4 regions of the Massilia pseudoviolaceinigra genome follow, and region 1 is predicted to be linked to each of the others. Evidence: riboswitches for the same ligand, from Rfam matches in the RefSeq annotation. Region 1 holds a riboswitch; each other region holds the start of a gene.
The links. A riboswitch is a leader RNA that binds a small molecule or an ion and turns the genes downstream of it on or off. The one in region 1 is predicted to bind cobalamin.
Positions count from the first base shown of each region.

Region 1 (4,613 bases):
CCGAACTCCGGCGGCAGCTGGCTCACTGCGTGGTGCAGGACCGTCAGGTCGTTCGATGCATGGGTAAGCAGCGCGATGTGCGCCGGGCCTTGAGGAAAATCAGGTGATGTCATGGTCCGCCACAATTGTGTCGCCTTCGCCGATGCGATGGAAAATCAGGTCGGTCACTTCGGCGCCGCCGATCAGGTGCTCGGCGACGATGCGCCCTGCTGCCGCTTCGTCGACGCGCCGGTACCACACGCCTTCCGGGTACACCACTACGATAGGCCCTTCATTACGGCATGCGACCATGCAGTGCGTGCGGGTGCGCTTGACGCAGAGGTCCGGATGGGCGTCGATCTCGCGCCCCATGTGCTCGAACACGGCCTGCGCCTGCACGCCGTTTTCGGTGCAGCGCGGGCCGACGCACATGAACACGTGCCGGTCATGGGTCCGCATCGGTCAGCCGAATTTCTTGTAGAAGTAGCCCGCCAGCGCGCCCATGGCCACCCAGAATACGGCGTTGGCCAGCAAGGTCGCGTACAGGAAGCTCAGCGCCAGCTCGGGCGGTGCGCTGCTCGAATGGACCTTCGGCTGCGGCGAACCGACCAGATGCGGCACGAACAGCAGCACGGCGCCGGCGATCCTGAGCGGCCAGTTCTTGGCGAAGACCAGCAGCGCCAGCCCGCCCGCGCTGGCCATGACGGTGGCGGTCCACCACAACTGGCGCGCCAGCAGCGGCGCCGCGACGGTGCCAGGCAGCTCGGGCGGCAGGCCGACCGAGGGCGCCACGAAAAAGACCGTGTAGCCGGCCGCGCCCCACAGCAGGCCGGCGCGCCAGCCGCTTGCGCCGCCATGCAGGCTGATGGCCGCTGCCAGCAGCAGCGCGAAGCCGACGCCGGCGCTGATGTTGGCCACCGCCGTGTAGAAGGTGCGTTCAAAGCCGTCGTCCGGCTGCCAGCCCCCGTGTTCATGGGCGCCCTCTTCCGCGTGCTCGTGCGGCTTTGCGTCATGACTATGCTCGTGCGGCGTGGCGTCGGCGTGGCTGTGCGGTGCGGCCTGCTCCAGTGCCTTCGGCGCGGCACTTTCGAACACCTCCGCCTGCAGGATGATGGGCGCTACTTGCAGCTGCTGCACGCCGGTCAGCAGCAGGCCGGCCAGGATGCCGGCCGCCGCGGCGCTGGCGATGATGCGGTTGAAGGTGCCCAGGCTTGCCGCGGGCGCGGTGCGGATCAGTGGCATGGGAAGCCAGCCGAGTGTCGGCTGTCGTGCGCCGCGTTGTGCAGCGCTTCCATCGAGGCGAAACCGGCACCGTACAGCAGCACGATGCCAAGGCTGGCGGCGCACATGGCCTGCACAATGCGCTCTTTGACGGAGACAAACGGGACTTGTTCATCGGCGGTGGTGATGAAGCTACGGATCGGCGACATGGCATTCCTTCCTAAAGCATTTCGCATAAAACCAGGCAAATGCAGACGCGCGCGTCTTGCCTTGTCCGGCAACCGGGGCTTGTACGGGGAGAAGGAACGTGAGATGGGGTGCGGAACGCAGCGATCCACCTGGATCGCCCTCCGCGATACAAACGACTTACCGCTTCGGCTGGTTTCCGGGCTGGCGAGTGGCGGGGCAAAAAACCCTTCCCGGATATGCGCCTTCCCATGCTGACTAGGCACAGTGGCGTGATGCACATCCTTGACTCGCTTACCGTTGCGGGGGCAGCGCCGGCTTTGCCTCCGTTGAGAGGGCGCACCGGCTTCCCATTTAATCCGGCAAACGATCGTTTGCCAGAACCAGAAGCTTGACTACCGGCGAAGTATAGGTCTGGACTATATAAATTGCAAGGTTGCGCGGGCCGGCGTGTGCGCGGCGGACGAATTTACCAGTCGCGCCATTGTTCGGTGATGTCGTCGGCGGCTTCCAGGCCGGCGTCCTTGGCAACCAGGTAGATGATGTCGCACAGGTTTTCGCGCTCTTCGGTCTCGATCACGCTGCAGCGTTCATCAAACGCATTGAGGGCAAGGACGACGCGTTCGACTTCTTTCATGATCGCGGCGGGGGCTGCGGGTTTTGGGAGCTTTTCCACGGCAGCGGCATAAGTGTCGAGGATTCCGGCGCACTCGTCGATCTCGGCCTGGCCGTACGGAGCCTCGCTCTCCGGGTCTTCGGCGCAGCGCCCCATGTAAGCAGCCATCCCGCCGAGAAGGCGGGCGCGGATCGAAGCGATGCTGGGATTGGGTGGCATGGCGTGACACTCCTTCAAATTTCAGGGGTGCCAATGTAGCATGAAGCCGCGCTACCTTACTCGCTGAATTCGATATCCATCTGATTGCCGTCGTAGCAGAAGGTCATCTGCTCGCCTTCTTCATCGCGGATCTCCAGCACGCCGCCGGCTTCGACGAAGGGCCCGAGCGTGTCGAACAGGCGAATCAGCCAGTTGGTGATGATGTCGATGTCGCCGCCGTCGATCAGCAGCGCGCCTTCCTGGCGCTGGCTGGTGAAACCGATCGATTCAAGGAAAGCCGGAAAATCGCGTTCGGCGCGCGCGCGTTCGGCGAAGAAGGAGTCGCAGCCTTCGAACGATGTGCGAATCGCGTTAAACGCCTCCGGTTGCCTGGCGTTCCTGATAACGATGCTGGCATCGTAGATCCATGCTGCAGTACTCACTTGCACTCCCATTTCGTCAGAACGGCTGTCGCGGTCGTGCGCAGCCAAGGATCGTATTTCCTGTCGACAGTTTTACATGCCGTTCAAGAACTGTCAAAGCGCCGATGACGAGCGTTGTTTTCGGAGCGTCGCGAGGCGTTCGATGGCGGCTGCGTTGCCTTGCGCGGCGGACAACGTTAACCAGTCGATCGCCTCGGTCATGCCAGGCACGCTATCGTCGTCGCCATCGAGGAGCAGGTCGGCCAGACTGTATTGCGCGGCGCTGTCGCCTTTGCCGGCAACGATGCGTATCGAGTAGCTGGCTTCGGCCACATCGCGTTCGGCGCCGATGCCGGACGCCAGCATGCTGCCCAAGAAGTATTCAGCCCGCATAAATCCTTGCGCGGCCGCCTTCCGATACCAGTGGATCGATTGGACCGGGTCGCGCGGGCCGACGTCGGCCAGGTCATACGAATCGGCCAGCAGGCACTGGGCAGCGGCATTGCCCGATTCCGCCAGCGGCAGCAAAAAGGCGAGAGCGTCTTCGGGCTTCATCGGAACGATGACGTCTTCAAGCGCATCGTATTCGGGGTCGTACATCAGGTCCATTCGAACGCTCCGGTCAGGGATAAACAAACGACTTGACCAGTGTCAGCTCACCCGGCGCGCGCAGCGGCACGCGGACCACTTCCTGGCGCTCGTTCGGTGAATTTTCATTGGTGATGATTGCTACCTGCGCCACCGTCAGGATGCCGGTTTCCTGGCCGGCCCCGTAGTAGTTCACGTAGACGTGGTAGTTCCCTTTCGGCGGCGCGGCGCTCGAAAAAATCTCGGGCCCGTACCCGGTGGTGACGTCGACATCGAGCGCGCCGCCGTTGGGCATGACGCGGTTGCCGTACCACGAGTGGCCGCCGTCGGGCGCGACCACGTGCAGGTCGACATCGGTGCCGGGACTGTCCCACGAGAGCACCACGCGCACGCGCGACTGGGTCTTGCCGGCGTACGAGTCGAGCAATTGGCTGCGGCTGCGCGTCTTACCGTCGGGCGAGCGCACTTCCACGCTGTTCGAGCCGCGCCCGAAGGCGTACGGCCGCGCGAAGCTGCCGTCTTCCTGGACCGCCATCGGCATCGCCACGCCGTTGACCACCAGCGTAGCCGGTTTATCCTTGCCCTTGCCGGCGATGCGTCCGCGGATTTCGGCCGTCGGGCTCTGCCCGTCCTGCACGCTGACCGACGCCGCCGGATAATTCACGTCCTGCGTGTATGCTTCCTTGGCACCCTTCGAATTGCGCCAGCCGCTGTTGGGCGAATCGATCTTCACCTGTGCCAGGGCGGCGGTGGACAGCAGTAGTGCGGGTATCAACAGTATTTTCATGATCAGGTTCGTATTATTCATTGACTCGCTTCGAGGCGAGTATCGACAAGGCGCCGTGCCAGCCGCTCGACCAGGGCTTCATCCTGCCCGCGCGGGTGATTGCGCAGACCCAGATGCAGGAACTCGTGCGCCAGGGTGATGCGGTCTTCGCGGCTGGCCAGGCCGCGCACATAAATGCGGTTGCGCGACTGCTCCGAATACGGCGTGCCGCGCGCCAGATGGCACACCGCCGGCAGCTCAAGCGGCGTTTCGTAGCCCGCCTCCTTGCGCAGGACGCGTTCCCACCGCGGCAGTTCGCGCGCCAGCCACGCTTCTGCGCCAAGCAGGCGCACGCACTGCTGCGAGTCGCCGCCCGAAAGCGTGGTCAGGTCGGCGCGCGGATAGGCCGACGCCAGGATCGCGTCGAAGCGCAGCCCCTGCCCCGCCTGGGCCACGGCCTGGCTCCACGCCATCGTATCTTTCGAGGCCGTATCGGCGTGATAGCGCACGTTCACGCCCGACAGCACCAGCTGGTCGGTCCAGTTGGCGATGGCGCGCGCGTCCACGCTGGCCGGCTGCGGACTGACGCGCTGCGTCGCGCTGCTGTCGGCAATGCGCTGGCAGCCCTCGGCCCACT
Region 1 covers NZ_JAVCWL010000026.1:26,111-30,723, reverse strand. Annotated here, with positions in the region: gene RBA40_RS23230 (cobaltochelatase subunit CobN) at 1-113, opposite strand, end outside; gene RBA40_RS23225 ((2Fe-2S) ferredoxin domain-containing protein) at 100-438, opposite strand; gene RBA40_RS23220 (CbtA family protein) at 442-1,221, opposite strand; gene RBA40_RS23215 (CbtB domain-containing protein) at 1,212-1,409, opposite strand; cobalamin riboswitch at 1,560-1,789, opposite strand; gene RBA40_RS23210 (hypothetical protein) at 1,856-2,221, opposite strand; gene RBA40_RS23205 (hypothetical protein) at 2,278-2,643, opposite strand; gene RBA40_RS23200 (tetratricopeptide repeat protein) at 2,737-3,231, opposite strand; gene RBA40_RS23195 (DUF2135 domain-containing protein) at 3,245-3,997, opposite strand; gene RBA40_RS23190 (DUF2300 domain-containing protein) at 4,015-4,613, opposite strand, start outside.

Region 2 (4,613 bases), on a different contig from region 1:
AAGCGCGGACCGAGGTCGGAGCGCAGCGATGCCGCCAGCTGGGTCGAGCGGGCGCCGCTGGCGTCGATCCAGCTATCGGCGTCGCGATGATTAAGGTCGATGCGGATGTGATGCTGGTCGCCGAGGCGCTGGTTTGCGCCGATGGAAGCTTCTTTCAAACCATCCGTACCAAGGCGCACCTGCGCCTCGCTAAAGTCGCGCCGTTCGGCTACCTTGGTGATGTAATTGATGGAACCGCCGACCGCCCCCGAGCCGAACAGAAAGCTCGACGGGCCGCCGATGGCTTCCACCCGGTCGATGATCCAGCTGTCGACCGGGCGCGCCGCGATCGCATACTGTACGTTGACGCCGTTGAAGAGCTGGCTGATCGATCCGCTGCCAAAGCCGCGGTAGCTGACGCCGATATTGCCTGGCGCATTGTGGGCGGTGACGCCGGGAATGGCGCGCAGGATTTCCTGGGTGTCCTGGGCGCCGCGCGCGTCGATCATGGCGCGGTCGACCAGGGTGACGGTGGCCGGTGTTTCGCGCGGTGTCAGGCCGAGCCGGCTGCCGGTGGCGGTGGCCGTGTCCAGGTTGAGCTTGCCGTTGGCGCGCGGCGCGCTTCCCGTGATCTCCACCGTGGGAAGAGGCTCATCGGCACGGGCGTGGGGGTTCATGGCGGTGCAGGCAAAGGCCAGCGCCGCCGCATGGAATGGGGTTGCAGTCATTTGGTGCTCTTGTTTCGTTTGCCTTGTGACAGGCGAGTGGAGATGGACGCCGCATGCGGCGCCTGATCGGCTTGCTTGAGCCGATTCGTGAGCGAAGTCTTACCGGGTCAGAGCGACGGCGGACCGCGTGCTTGCGCGGCTGTCCATTCGAAGCGGGCTTTGGGCGCGTCGGGGAGACGCGCGGTGGGTGGGGCGTCGGCGACGGCAAGGGCCGGCGGGCAAGGCGCTTGCGGCAACAGGAGCATGCCGTTGCCGTGATGGCAGTACGGGCAGTGCTTGAGCTTGCCGTCGTGCGGCGCGGGCGCGGCGTCGCCGCCGCCCGCCAGTCGGTCGGCGGCGGCCCCCGCGCTGCCAGCCCGGCAGATGTCAGCCTGCGGGTAGGGCGCGCCGGCGTTGGCGGCGAATGCATGCGAGAGCGCCGGCGCCAGCACGGCCACGAGCATGGCCAGCACGGCCAGCCAGGACGCCAGGACATTCGCCCTGCGGTTCATGCGCATCGCCGCACTGCTCTCATCGTTACGCCGCTCTCATCGTATACATGCGCGGATTGTAGCAGCGCCGATAAACACCGTAAACGGCGCCGTGCCGGCGCAGGCAGGTTCGCGGACATTCAGAAGCGCCATGCCAGACCGGCGCGCAGGGTGCGCATTTCGCCCGGATGGGTATGAATGTCGGCCACCGGTGCAGGCTCGCCCGGCAACTGCGATGCGTAGTAGTAGTCGATATCGCTCACGCGGCGGTCCAGCAAATTGAGCACTTCGACGGTCAGCTTGAGGTGCGGCGCGAGCCGGTAGCCGAGCTTCATGTTGAGCAAGGTGGACGAGGGCGAGCGGACCGAATCGTCTTCGACCAGTGCGCGCGGGCCGAAGTAGCGCAGGCGCACGCCGCCCGACCACGGGCCGGCGGCGCCCGACACACCGACCGAGGCAGTGCGGGTGATCGACCCGGGGATGAATGCGCCGGCCGGATCGCTGTCGCGAAAGCGCGCGTGCGACCACGCGAGGTTGGCATCGATGATCCAGTCTTTCGCGGGCGTGTAAAAATTGGCCAGCTCGATGCCGTGCCGCCGGCTCGGGCGGCCTGCTTCGGTGGTGCCGGCGTCGCCGATGAAGATCAGTTCGGAATCGAGGTCGAGCTTCCAGGCGGCGATGGTGGTTTGCATGCCGGGCACCAGGCCGGCCAGCCGCAAGCCTGCCTCTTTGCCGGTTCCCCGCACCAGCGGCGTGGCGCGCTTGATGTCCGCACCGTCGGCGTCCACCGCCAGGCCGGTCTTGGGATCGACAGTGCCGGTGACGCCACGGGCGTCGTTGCTGTGGAATCCCCGTCCCCAGTTCAGGTACATCTCCGCATTTTTCCCCAGCGTGAAAATCGCCGTGAACTTCGGACTGGTGATGCCGGCATTCACCTTGCCCGAGTTGGCGGGCCTGTCGCTGTGGACATCGAACGCGTAGCGGTCGGCGCGCAGCCCGGCGACAGTGCGCAGCCATGGCGCCCAGACGGTGCTATTGGACAGGTACAGCGCGCCGCTGCGCTCCTTGACCCGGTCCTCGCGCACGGTCGAGCGGCGCTGGCGCGCCTCGCTCAAATACAGGCCGACCGGGGCCAGCCTGTCCTGGCGCAGCTGAACGCCGAACGCTGTCTCGGAAGCGAAGGGGCCCAGTGCGTGGCGCCATGTGCGCTGCGCGTCCAGGCCGAGAATCTGCCGGCTTTCCGCCTGGTGGAACTGGTCGCCGTGCTCCGGATCGTCCAGTGCATAGGTAAAGTCGCTGAACAGGTCGAGCCGCGATGTGATGATGTAGGCATTGGCCCTGGCGCTGCCCGTGCCGTACTGGCGGCTCCACTCGCCCGACAGGCTGTAACGCGAGGTTTCGCCGCCATCCGTGGGCGCGAGCGTGCCATAGCGGCCGATCAGGCCGGCGTCGAGCGCGCGTTGCGGCACCTGATCGGTCGACGTCCACGACGAATGCATGCCCATCGCCGTCATCCGCACATCGTCGTCGCCGCGCCGCCAGCTGTACGACAGCACGCCGTTGACACGCTTGTAGTCTTCCGGCGTCTCCCACGGGCCATCCTGGCCCGCGCGCTCGAGCGCGTACAGCAGCGTACCGGCGGCGAGCGGGGTGGCGTTGGCGAGCAGCGCGCGGCTGAAGCGGTTCTGGCCGGTCTCCAGACTCAACAAGCCTTGCTCCATTTGCCGCACGTAGTCGAAAGCGGCCGCGCCGGCGACGGAAAAATCGCCTTCCTCGGCGTAATAGGTGCCTTTTTTATACGCGATGGTGCTCACCAGCTCCGGAATCAGGAAATTGAGGTCCGAATAGCCCTGGCCGTGCGCATTGGTCGGCAAGTTGACCGGCATGCCCATCACGGTGGTGCGGAAATCGGTGCCGTGATCGAGATTGAATCCGCGCGCAAAATATTGATTGGCTTTGCCGTCGCCGGCGTGCTGGGTCACGATCAGGCCCGGCACCGCTTCGAGCAGCTCGCCGGTGCGCAGCAAGGGGCGGTTTTCGAGCTGCCTGGCGGTCACGGTGCCCTGGTTGGCCGAATCGGCGACGCCGAGCGGTATCAGGCTGGCGGACACGCGCACTTGCTGGACGGAGGATGGGGTATCGCCGTCGACGGTGGCGCTGGCAAAGGCGGGCATGGCCAGCAGCAGCATCGGCGACAGCAGGCGCAGCCCGCGTTGCGACGGGGCAGGGGTGATATTTTTCACGGGTACTCTCGGTTAAGACCGGGCATGCCGGTCTGCTTGTTTTATACGGCGCACATCCCCGTGCGCCGAGAAAAAGAAAGCTGCGGCCGACAGAGGCGCGAGAGTCGATGGAGATGAGGGAGCGGCGGCATTGCGCGCGGTCCCAGGCGATCCACAAACACGACAATTCCCGGCCGCTTGCTTCCATGCGTCCTGGCCGGTATCCGGGCTGACAGGTCAGATTGCCTCGCCTTCCCATGCCAGCGGCACAGTGGACCAAAGAGACAACCGGCCGCACGTCGTTGGACGACATGCGGCGCCTGTTTTACCGTTGCGGGGACAGCACACGTTTGCCGCTGGCATGCCAGCGCGTGTTTCCCGTTTAACTGCGGCCTTCGGAACAAGGCCGCGAGCACCAAAACGTGGCAATCATAACGGCTGCTGATGTATTTAGCAACGTTTCCATATGCAATGACAGGCCGAGCCCAAGGAAGCGCTACGCTTGCCGGCCACGCTGGAACCGATGGCCCGGGCCTTGAGTTCAGGCAAGCCGGCGCTTACCAGTTGTATTTCAAGGTCGCCCGCGCCGAGCGGGAAAGGCCCAGATAGCAGCTGTGGGTGGCGAAGCAGGAGGCGACATAGTCCTTGTCCGCCACATTGTTCACGTGCAGTTCAGCCATCCAGTCGTTCATGCCTAGCCGGCCCAGTTCGTAGCGCAGCGCCGGACATGGAAATTCTGTTCGGTGACGGTGTACGGCGTGCAGGCGCGCGCCGCTTGCCAGGGCGCGGCGCCGGGGCCGGCATCATCGGCGTAGACTTCCTGGCGCAGCATCACGCCAGCCAGCGCGCGGCTCGCTTCGCGCTCCTCGGCCAGGGTCAGACCGGGCGGCAGCGGCGTGTCCGGCAGCAGCAGGGCGCGCGCCTCGCGCTCGCTCAATCCCGGTTCGCGGAAGTACTCGCCGCGGCCGCGGGCGTGCGGCGGTCCGTCGAAACAGTCCGCTATCCGGTCGCGGCCGAGCCAGGCGCCGGTATGGAACCAGGTCCTGGTGTGGATGGGCGGCACATGCGACGCCTCGGCGATATTGTCGGCCGCTGCCTCGCAGGCCGCCAGCGTGCCGAATTCCTCCGTATCCCACTGTTCCACCATGCCGAAGCCGCGAAATTCGCGCTCCTCTCCATCGAAGTAGCCGTGGTGGTAGGCGTAGCGGGTGACG
Region 2 covers NZ_JAVCWL010000002.1:109,567-114,179, forward strand. Annotated here, with positions in the region: gene RBA40_RS02665 (TonB-dependent receptor) at 1-707, opposite strand, end outside; gene RBA40_RS02670 (DUF2946 domain-containing protein) at 815-1,198, opposite strand; gene RBA40_RS02675 (TonB-dependent receptor) at 1,318-3,420, opposite strand; cobalamin riboswitch at 3,598-3,834, opposite strand; gene RBA40_RS02680 (hypothetical protein) at 3,957-4,091, opposite strand; gene RBA40_RS02685 (SpvB/TcaC N-terminal domain-containing protein) at 4,094-4,613, opposite strand, start outside.
Region 2: another riboswitch for cobalamin. It lies ahead of RBA40_RS02675 (TonB-dependent receptor); the one in region 1 lies ahead of RBA40_RS23215 (CbtB domain-containing protein).

Region 3 (4,613 bases), on a different contig from region 1:
GCAGCCGTACGGATGCGTATCCTGCTGGACCGGACATGTGGTGGTGTTGACCAGGAGGTCTTTCAGGCGGTTGCGGTAGTAGACCGCGCTGGCTTCAAGCGTGCCATCGTTGTAATACACGCCGCCTTCGACGTTCTTGCCTTGTTCGGGCTTGTTGATGTCGACCCCGTAACCCGGGTAATACAGTTCGTTGAAGGTCGGTGCGCGAAAGCTGGTGCCGGCGCTGGCGTTCACGCGCAGCGCGCGCGTGAGTTTGTAGCCGTAGCCGGCGCCGCCGGTGACCTTGTTGCCGTACTGGGTGCTGTCGTCGCGCCGCGCGCTGGCGCTGGCCAGATGGTTGCCGCGCTTGAGCGAGTAGGCCGCAGCCACGGAATTGGTCGCGCGGCTGGTGTTCAAGGCGCGCGTGGTGTCGGCGAACACGTCTTCCACCCGGCGTTCCAGAACCAGCTGCAGCAGGTCGCTGCCCAGGGCGATGTCGTTCTGCATGCTGTAGGCGTGCAGGCGCGTGTCGATGCGGTTGCTGCTCGTCGCACTGGTGAAGTTGACCGATTTGTCGTCGGCCTCGGATGCCTGCAGGCTGACTTTCCAGTTGCGCGTGATCTCGTGTTTCGAGTACACGGCGATGTTGTCCATGTTCTGCACGCTGCGCACGTCGAAGGGACCTGCGCCCGCATCGTACTGCGACTTGAGGTGGCTGTGCAGGTACAGCAGGCCCGCTTCGTGGCCCTTGGCCAGCACGATGCCCAGCTGGCCGGTGGCGCTGTCGCGCGTATAGCCGTCGTTGTCCTGGTTGTAGGAGAAGTTGCCCGGTTTGGTGGCCGAGAAGCCGTCATCCTTGTCCTTCGACACACCGAACGCGTAGCTGATGCTGTTCTCGCCTTCGCTGGCGCCGGCCACGCCGAACGCCATCGAGCGCGCCTTGTCGCTGCCCGCTTCAACAGCGGCTGTGACGTTTGGCGCTCCGGCGCCGCGCCGGGTGAAAATCTGCACCACGCCGCCGATGGCGTCGGCGCCGTACATGGTGGCCAGCGGGCCGTAGACGATTTCGATGCGGTCGACGTTCGCCAGCGGCAGGGTGGCCCAGTTGGCGATGCCGATCGTGGACGAGCCAATACGCACGCCGTCGACCAGCACCACGGTCTGCTTGGCGTCGCCGCCGCGGATGAACACTTGCGATGCGGCGCCCGGACCGCCGTTACGCGTGATCTCGATGCCGCGCTGCTTTTGCAGCAGTTCGACGACGCTGCTCGCACCGGAACGCGCGATGTCGGTGGCGCTGATCAGCACATGGTCGCTCAGCACGTCGCTGGCCGGCTGCGGCGCGCGCGTGGCGGTGATGATGACGGCGGCAACGGCCGTATCGGCGGCGCTGTCGGCCAGGGCATAAGGGGAAGTAAAAGCTAGCGCGAGCGACGTCAGGGCCGCGTGGCGTACAACAGGAAAGGTCATGACAAATCTTCAGTGAGTGCGATTGCGAGCAACCGGCCGACGTCCCCGTTGGCCAGATTGAAAAGGAACGCGCAGATCCTGCACGTTCCCACCTGTCCTGGCCGGTATCCGGGCTGGCAAATGCGGCCGTCTCACCTTCCCATGCCAAATGCACAGTGGTCGTTCGAGACGGCTCGTCGCCATGTCAGCGACATTTGCTTACCGTTGCGGGGGCAGCACACGTTGGCCTGTTGCAGGCTTCGTGTTTCCCAGTTTAACTGCGCTCATGGACATGGGCGCGGGCACCAAAACCCGATAATTATACACAGTCGATGATGACGGTCTCGCCGTAGGCGATGGCGTGGGGACGTTGCGCCGCCTCCAGCGCCATGGTCTCGGGCGCCAGGCCGCGTGCGCGCGCCGACAGCAGGCGGATCGTGCCGGCGTGGCAGATGACGATGGCGCAGGGCGCTTGCGCATGCATGCAGTCGGCATAAAACGCGGACACGCGCTGCGCCATGTCGGTCACGCTTTCGCCGCCGCCGGGGCGGTAGCGGGCCATGTCGGCGGCCCAGGCGTCGACGCCGGCACGGTCGATGTCGTCCCAGCGGCGCATTTCCCAGTCGCCGAAATCGAGTTCGGCCAGGCGCGCGTCATACCGCACCGCCGCGCCGCCGATTGCCGCGGCCAGCATGGCGCAGCGCCGCAGCGGGCTGGAAAATACCGGCGCGCCGGCGGGCAGGGTGGCGCGCAGGGTAGGCAGGGCCTGCGCCTGCAAATCAGGATCGACAGCGAGGTCGGTGCGCCCGTAGCACACGCCGGACGCTACTTGCGGCGCCAGGTGGCGCACCAGGTACAGGCGCATTCTCAGCCCCAGAGGCCGTGATGGAAAAACGCCAGCAGCGCCAGGTAGATGACCACTTCGGCCACCTGCTGCACCGCGCCCAGGCAGTCGCCGGTGTAGGCGCCAATGCGGCGCAGGCACTTGGCGCCCAGCCACCACGCCACCAGTGCGGCCCCGGTCACGCTGGTGAGCAGCGCAAGCCAGGGCAGCATGCCGGCCGTGGCCAGCGCCAGTGCAGGCACGCCGGCGCAGGCGCAAGCGATGCCGAATTCGCGGTTGCTCATATGCTGGGCCATTGGCTTGGCCTTGCCATCGGCGCGCGCATATTCCATTTCCCAGATCAGGCTCACCGCGGCCAGGCGCGACAAAGGGTGGGCGATGAACAGGGCGGCGATCGCGGCGGGTACGGACAGAAACGACAGCAGCGCGCACTTGAGCGCCACCGTCAGCCCCATGCCGACCGCACCGTAGGTGCCGATGCGCGAATCCTTCATGATCTCCAGCACCCGCTCGGTGCTCAAGCCGCCGCCGAAGCCGTCGCACATGTCGGCCAGGCCGTCCTCGTGGAAGGCGCCGGTCAGGTAGATCGCCGCCGCCGTCGACAGCAGCACCGCCACCGGGGCCGGCCATAGCAATGATGCGCCGGCATACACCGCCGCGGCCACCGCCGCCACCACCACGCCGACCAGCGGAAAATAGCGCGACGCATGGTGCAGCCAGGACGGGTCGAATCCGACCCAGCCCGGAATCGGCACGCGGGTGAAAAATTGCAGCGCGATGAAGAACAGCCGGCACTGGTGGACGATGCTGGCCATGGTGCGTACTTACGCCGACTGGCCGCTGACGCGCGCCGACTGGAAGGTGGCCATGTCGCCGAGGAAGTTGACGGCCGCGTGCAGCAGCGGCAGCGCCAGGGCGCAACCGGTGCCTTCGCCCAGGCGCAGGCCGAGGTTGAGCAGCGGCTTGGCCTTGAGGTGTTCGAGCATGCGCGCGTGGCCCGCTTCGTCCGAGCAGTGCGAAAATACGCAGTAGTCGAGGATGGCCGGCTGCATGCGCGCCGCCACCAGCAGCGCACTGCTGACGATGAAGCCGTCGATCAGCAGCACCATGCGCCGTTCGGCCGCCTTGAGCATGGCGCCAACGATCATGGCGATCTCGAAGCCGCCGAAGGTGGCCAGGATGTCGAGCGGCTCGCTCATTTCGCCATGCAGGGCGACCGCCGCCTCGATCACGTTTTGCTTGTGCAGCACGCCCTCGGGCGACAAACCGGTGCCGGCGCCGACGCAGTCAAGCACCGGCACGCCGGTCAGCTTGTGCATCAGCGCGGCGGCGGCGGTGGTGTTCCCGATCCCCATTTCGCCGAAGCCGATCACATTGCCTTCCAGGTTGCCGACGATGCGCATGCCGTGCGCCAGTGCGGCGGCGCATTCGGCCCAGCTCATGGCCGGCTTCTGGGCAAAGTTGGCGGTGCCGCGTCCGACCTTGCAGTCCATCAGGGCCACGCGCTTGCCGAAATCGTGGTTCACGCCGGCGTCGATGATCTGCAGCGCGCAGCCGTTCTGGCGCGCGAACACGTTGATGGCCGCGCCCTTGGACAGGAAATTCTCGACCATCTGCCAGGTGACGCTTTGCGGATAGGCCGAGATGCCTTCGGCCACCACGCCGTGATCGGCCGCGAACACGAGGATGGCCGGCTTGTTCAGCGCGACCTTGGTCGTTTGCTGGATCAGGCCGATCTGCCGGGCCAGCGTTTCGAGCGCGCCCAGGCTGCCCAGCGGCTTGGTCTTGTTGTCGATCGCTTGGGTCAGTTCGCTGGCCAGCAATGGGTCGTGGGTGGAAAGTATGTCTGGGAGGCGCATCGTGGAGATAGATAAGAAAGTGTCAAGAAAATTCCGCGCTAAGATAGCACACTCACGCTGCGTCGTTTCTGGCAGACCAGCGTGTGTCGGCACAATGCGGCAAAGTGCGGCACAATTGGCCTGTGAATGTTGTCGCTTCATACAAAAGATATCGTTAAAAGAAAACAGGAAGAACATGAACGAGCAGGTTGCACGGGACGTGGTGTTGGTGCGCTCCGTCGAAACAATGGACGGCAAGCACGAGGTACTCAGCGACGACGATCGCCTGTATGCCAGCCGCAGCGCCAGGGAACTGGCGCAGTGGCAGGCGTCCGACAGCAAGTCGGCGGTAACGAACGAGCATTTTTTGCAGCAGAGGGCCGAGCAGATCCTCAAGCGCCTGGGCGAACGCGCGCCCGCTTTCGCGGCCATTGCGCGGCGCCGTGCCGGCTTCAAGGCGCTGTCGCTGGGCTTGCCGCTGCTGGCGCTGGTGCTCGGCGCCG
Region 3 covers NZ_JAVCWL010000057.1:14,138-18,750, forward strand. Annotated here, with positions in the region: gene RBA40_RS32285 (TonB-dependent receptor plug domain-containing protein) at 1-1,449, opposite strand, end outside; cobalamin riboswitch at 1,532-1,753, opposite strand; gene RBA40_RS32290 (histidine phosphatase family protein) at 1,748-2,293, opposite strand; gene RBA40_RS32295 (adenosylcobinamide-GDP ribazoletransferase) at 2,296-3,087, opposite strand; gene cobT (nicotinate-nucleotide--dimethylbenzimidazole phosphoribosyltransferase) at 3,097-4,131, opposite strand; gene RBA40_RS32305 (DUF2868 domain-containing protein) at 4,307-4,613, shown strand, end outside.
Region 3: another riboswitch for cobalamin. It lies ahead of RBA40_RS32285 (TonB-dependent receptor plug domain-containing protein); the one in region 1 lies ahead of RBA40_RS23215 (CbtB domain-containing protein).

Region 4 (4,613 bases), on a different contig from region 1:
CGTTCAGCGGCGGGATCACGATGGTCAGCGTCCTGTACGGATACGGTCCGAGTGTTGCCGAATAATAGGCCAGCGCCTCGGTGGCCGCTTTCAGCGCCGGCGCGGCGCTGGCCGCGCGGTCGGGCGGGAACAGTACCGACAGTGCAACCTGCACGCTGCCCGGCGCGCTCCAGGTACCGCGCAGGGGCGGCGCCGTGCGATTGTCGGCGGTCCAGGCAAAATCGTGGACGTCGCCCTGCACGTAGTGGTGGGTCAGCATGCCGCCCTGTTCCACCGGTGGTCCCTGCAGTTCGCCGGTGGCGCCCACGGTGTAGCCCTTGGGCGCGGTGAGCTTGACATCGAAGCGGCCGAAGTCGGCGTAGAACTCGGTCTCGTGGTGATATTCGTGCACGTTCCAGCGCGCCCTGGTGGCGCCGCGTTCGCCCGGCAGCTCCAGCACCCCGATCTTTGGGAACCACTGGCCCACCAGGTGAAAGCTGCCGACGTGGCCGGTGCTGGCCACCACGCGCGGCAATTGGGTCAGGAAAGCGATGTCGAAGCTGGTGGACGCGCCTGGCGCCACCGGCGCCGGCAGGTCGAAGCGCACCACCGTCTCGTCGGTGGCGGGGCCGTTGTCGGGATGGACGAACGACCAAGCCACCCTGGCGCCGCCCTGGGTCACGCTGCGCAGGGCGATATGGCCCCATTCGCCGGGGGCGATGGTGGCGTGGTAGCCGGATGCGCGCTGCTCGGTGAAGAAGGTGCTGCCGGCGTTTTTGAAGGCGTTCATGTACAGGTGCAGGTAGACGCTGCGCACGGTCTCCTTGCTGCGGTTGCGCCAGGTGAGTTTCTGCTTGCCGTCGACGGTGTGCGCAATCGGGTCGAGCGTCGCTTCGATCCGGTAGTCGACCACGCGGTCCGACAGGGTCGCTTCGCTGCCGCTGCGCGGCCCGCCCCACGCGTGCGGGGCGCTCGGCAGGCTCACCGCGCTGGCCGAGGGCATGGCGAAGCCGATGCCGACGTCGGTCATCGGCTCCGGAATCGGCGTGATGGTGATGTCGGCCTGCGCCATCAGCTCGGCCCCGGCGATGGCAGCTGCCGCCAGCAGGAGCGCCCTCTGGGCCATGGTTCGGGTACGCGCTTGCATGCATTCTCCTGCGCCGCCGGGCGCTTCGATTGGTAGTGGGCCTTACTGGCGGGCAGCCGGCCAGCCGCACAGCATGCCACAACGCCATCCGGGCCGCGGTCCGGATGGCGACTGCGATTATAATGGCGCAGTTTTGGTGCCCGCCCGCGTCTTCACGCCGGCAGTTAAACGGGAAACACGCAGTGTGCTGCCCCCGCAACGGTACTGCAAGCCGTCGTTCCTGACGCCTTGCGAGCCCGGATACCGGCCAAAACAGGTGGACACGATGCCGCGCAGCGCGCCTCTGTCCGTGCAATCCGGCTTGCGGGGACGCAGGCCAGGACTCTATTTTCTGAAGACGACATCATGATTTCTGCAGTATCGCCGCGCCGCGCGCTCTCCGCCAGGCCGCTCGCGCTGGTTTCCGCCCTGTCCCTGTGTTTCATGTCCAGCGCCGCGCTGGCCGCCGATGGCCAAGCCCAGGCCCAGACCCTGCCCGCCGTGACCGTGACCGGCGCCCGCTTTGCCAGCGACCCGGCGCTGGCCCCGATCGGCGCGACCGTCATCAGTGCCGACGACATCCGCCGCGCCGGCGCGGCCGACGTCAACCAGGCCATCCGCCAGATCGGCGGCGTGTATGGCCGCCAGAGCCTGGACGGCTCGCCCGATTTCAGCCTCGACCTGCGCGGCTTCGGCACCAACAGCAGCCAGAACATGGTGGTCACGCTGGACGGCGTGCGCATGTCCGAAAGTGAATTGAGCAATGCGACCCTGTCGTCGATCCCGATCGAGACCGTCGAGCGCATCGAAATCATCCGCGGCGGCGCCAGCGTGCTGTATGGCGAAGGCGCCACCGGCGGCGTGATCCACATCGTCACGCGCCGCCCCGAGGCCAATGGCCGGCGCGGCATGCTGCGCGCCGAAACCGGTCAGTTCAACCTGCGCGACCTGCGCGCCGCCGTGGCCCAGTCGTGGAACGGATTCGCCCTCGACGCCTCGGTCGGCAGCCAGCGCACCGACAATTACCGCGACCATAACAGCTTCGAGCTCGATACCTTCAGCGGCGGCGCCCAGTGGGCATACCAGGGCGGCCGCGCCGGTCTGCGCTACGACCGCGCGCGCCAGGAATCGGACCTGCCGGGCGCCCTGAGCATGCAGCAGTTCCGCGACAATCCGCGCCAGGCCAGCACGCCCGACGACGTGGGCTCGCTCGATTCTGACCGCCTGACCGCGTTCGTGGAGCAGCGCGTCGGCAGCGTCGACCTGGCCGCCGAACTGTCGCGCCGCGAGCGCACTGTCCGTTCCACCTATTTCTACACCTTCGAGGGCGTGCGCGCAGCCTCGAAGTCGACCTACGACAGTGCCCAGACCCAGTTCTCGCCGCGCCTGCGCCACCTTGCGCAAATGGGCGGCATGCTCAATGAGCTGGTGGCTGGCGTGGACCTGGTCAAGTGGTCGCGCGTGACCGATTCGGACTACTCGAACGCCGACGCCACGCAAGAATCGCGGGCGCTGTACGTGCGCGATGAACTCAAGTTCGGCGGCGCGCACAAAGCCCGCATGGCCGTGGGCGCGCGCCGCGAACGCTTCGAGAAGGATGCCACCGACGAGCGCGCGTTCGCCGCACCGTATGCCAGCAAGACCACCCTCAATGCCTGGGAAGTGCAGGGCAGCGCTAATGTCATGCCGATGCTAGAACTGTACGCCAAGGCCGGGCGCAGCTACCGCGTGGCCAACGTCGACGAGAATGGCTACCGTTCATCGTCCGCCGTGCTGGCGCCGCAAACCTCGCGCGACCTGGAACTGGGCCTCGCTTACGGCGATGCGGCCATGGGCGCGAACGCGCGCGTGTTCCGCCATCAGTTGCGCAACGAGATTTTCTACGACCCGACTGTGAACGGCGGCTACGGCGCCAACACCAACCTCGATCCGACCGAGCGCAAAGGCGTGGAGCTCGATGTTCACGCCCGCATCGCGCGCGACTGGCGCGTGAGCGGCAACTGGCAGCACGTGCTGGCCCGCTTCACCGACGGCCCGAACGCCGGGCGCGAAATGGTGCTGGTACCGAAGAACGTGGTCTCGGCGCGCCTGGCCTGGGTGCCGGGCAATGGCCACAGCGCCGGCATCGGCGCCCAATGGGCCGGCAGCCAGCGCTTCGGCGCCGACTTCGCCAATACCTGCGGCGTGCGCATGGCATCAAGCACCACCTTCGACGCCCGTTACGCGCTCCAGATCGGCGCCTGGGAATTCGCGGTGGCGGGCCTGAACCTGGCCGACAAGCGCTACACCAGCAATGCGTACGGCTGCAACAGCGGCATTTATCCGAGCGACGCTCGCCAGGTCAAGGTCTCGGCGCGCTACGACTTCTGATGCGCAAGCGCCTCGTCTTCGCCGCGCTGGCCCTGTGGGCCGGCCTGGCCGGGGCCGCCATCACGGTGGTGGACGACGCCGGCCGGCGCGTGGTGCTGGCCGCACCGGCGCAGCGCATCGTGTCGATGGCGCCGCACGTCACCGAGCTGCTGTTCGCGGCCGGTGGCGGCGCGCGCATCGTCGGGGCGATGAGCTACAGCGACTATCCGCCGGCCGCCCGGGCCATCCCCCTGGTCGGCGACAACAGCCAGATCGACATGGAACGCGTGCTGGCGCTGAAACCCGACCTGCTGGTGGTCTGGCAGAGCGGGAACACGGCGCGCCAGCTGGAGCAGCTGCGCCAGCTCGGCATTCCGATGTTCTACAGCGAGCCGGCGCGGATGGACCAGGTGGCCGGCAGCATGCTGCGTTTCGGCCAACTGCTCGGTACCGGGACGGTGGCGCAGGCGGCAGCGGCCTCGTTTCGCGCCCGCATCGCGGCGCTGGAGGCGCGCTACGGCAAGCGGCCGCCGGTCAAGGTGTTTTACCAGGTGTGGGAAAAGCCGCTGTACACCCTCAATGGCCAGCATGTCGCCAGCGATGCGATTCGCCTGTGCGGCGGCGAGAATATTTTCGCCGCGCTGGCGGTCAAGGCGCCGTCGGTCGGTATCGAGGCGGTGTTGCAGGCCAATCCGGAAGCGATCGTCGGCAGCGCGCCGTACGACGCCTCGGAACAGGGTTTGGCGATCTGGGCGCCGTATAAAACCCTGCTGGCGGTGCAAAAAGGCAACCTGTTCACCGTGGACGGCGAATTGCTGACCCGGGCCGGACCGCGCCTGCCCGACGGCGCCGCCATCCTGTGCGAAAAACTTGAACTGGCGCGTCAACGCCGCAGGTAGGCCTGCGTTTACACGCTGACTACGGAGCTGACGGTGCCTGTAGCGGTAACGCATATGCAACGCAATGTAAAATGCGGGTCCCTGGACTGAGACCTGCCGCAAAAAGTGGTAATCTCGCGATCGTCGTCTCAACTTAACATGAAGGATATTTATGCGTTTCCTGCGTATTGCTCTGGCCGTGGCCAGTCTGGCCGTCAGCACGGCGTTCGCTTCGCCCCTTGACCCGAAAGAAGGCGCCGAGTATGTCACGTTGGCAAGTC
Region 4 covers NZ_JAVCWL010000003.1:43,335-47,947, forward strand. Annotated here, with positions in the region: gene RBA40_RS03790 (M1 family metallopeptidase) at 1-1,126, opposite strand, end outside; cobalamin riboswitch at 1,244-1,392, shown strand; gene RBA40_RS03795 (TonB-dependent receptor) at 1,472-3,475, shown strand; gene RBA40_RS03800 (cobalamin-binding protein) at 3,475-4,353, shown strand; gene RBA40_RS03805 (thiol:disulfide interchange protein DsbA/DsbL) at 4,505-4,613, shown strand, end outside.
Region 4: another riboswitch for cobalamin. It lies ahead of RBA40_RS03795 (TonB-dependent receptor); the one in region 1 lies ahead of RBA40_RS23215 (CbtB domain-containing protein).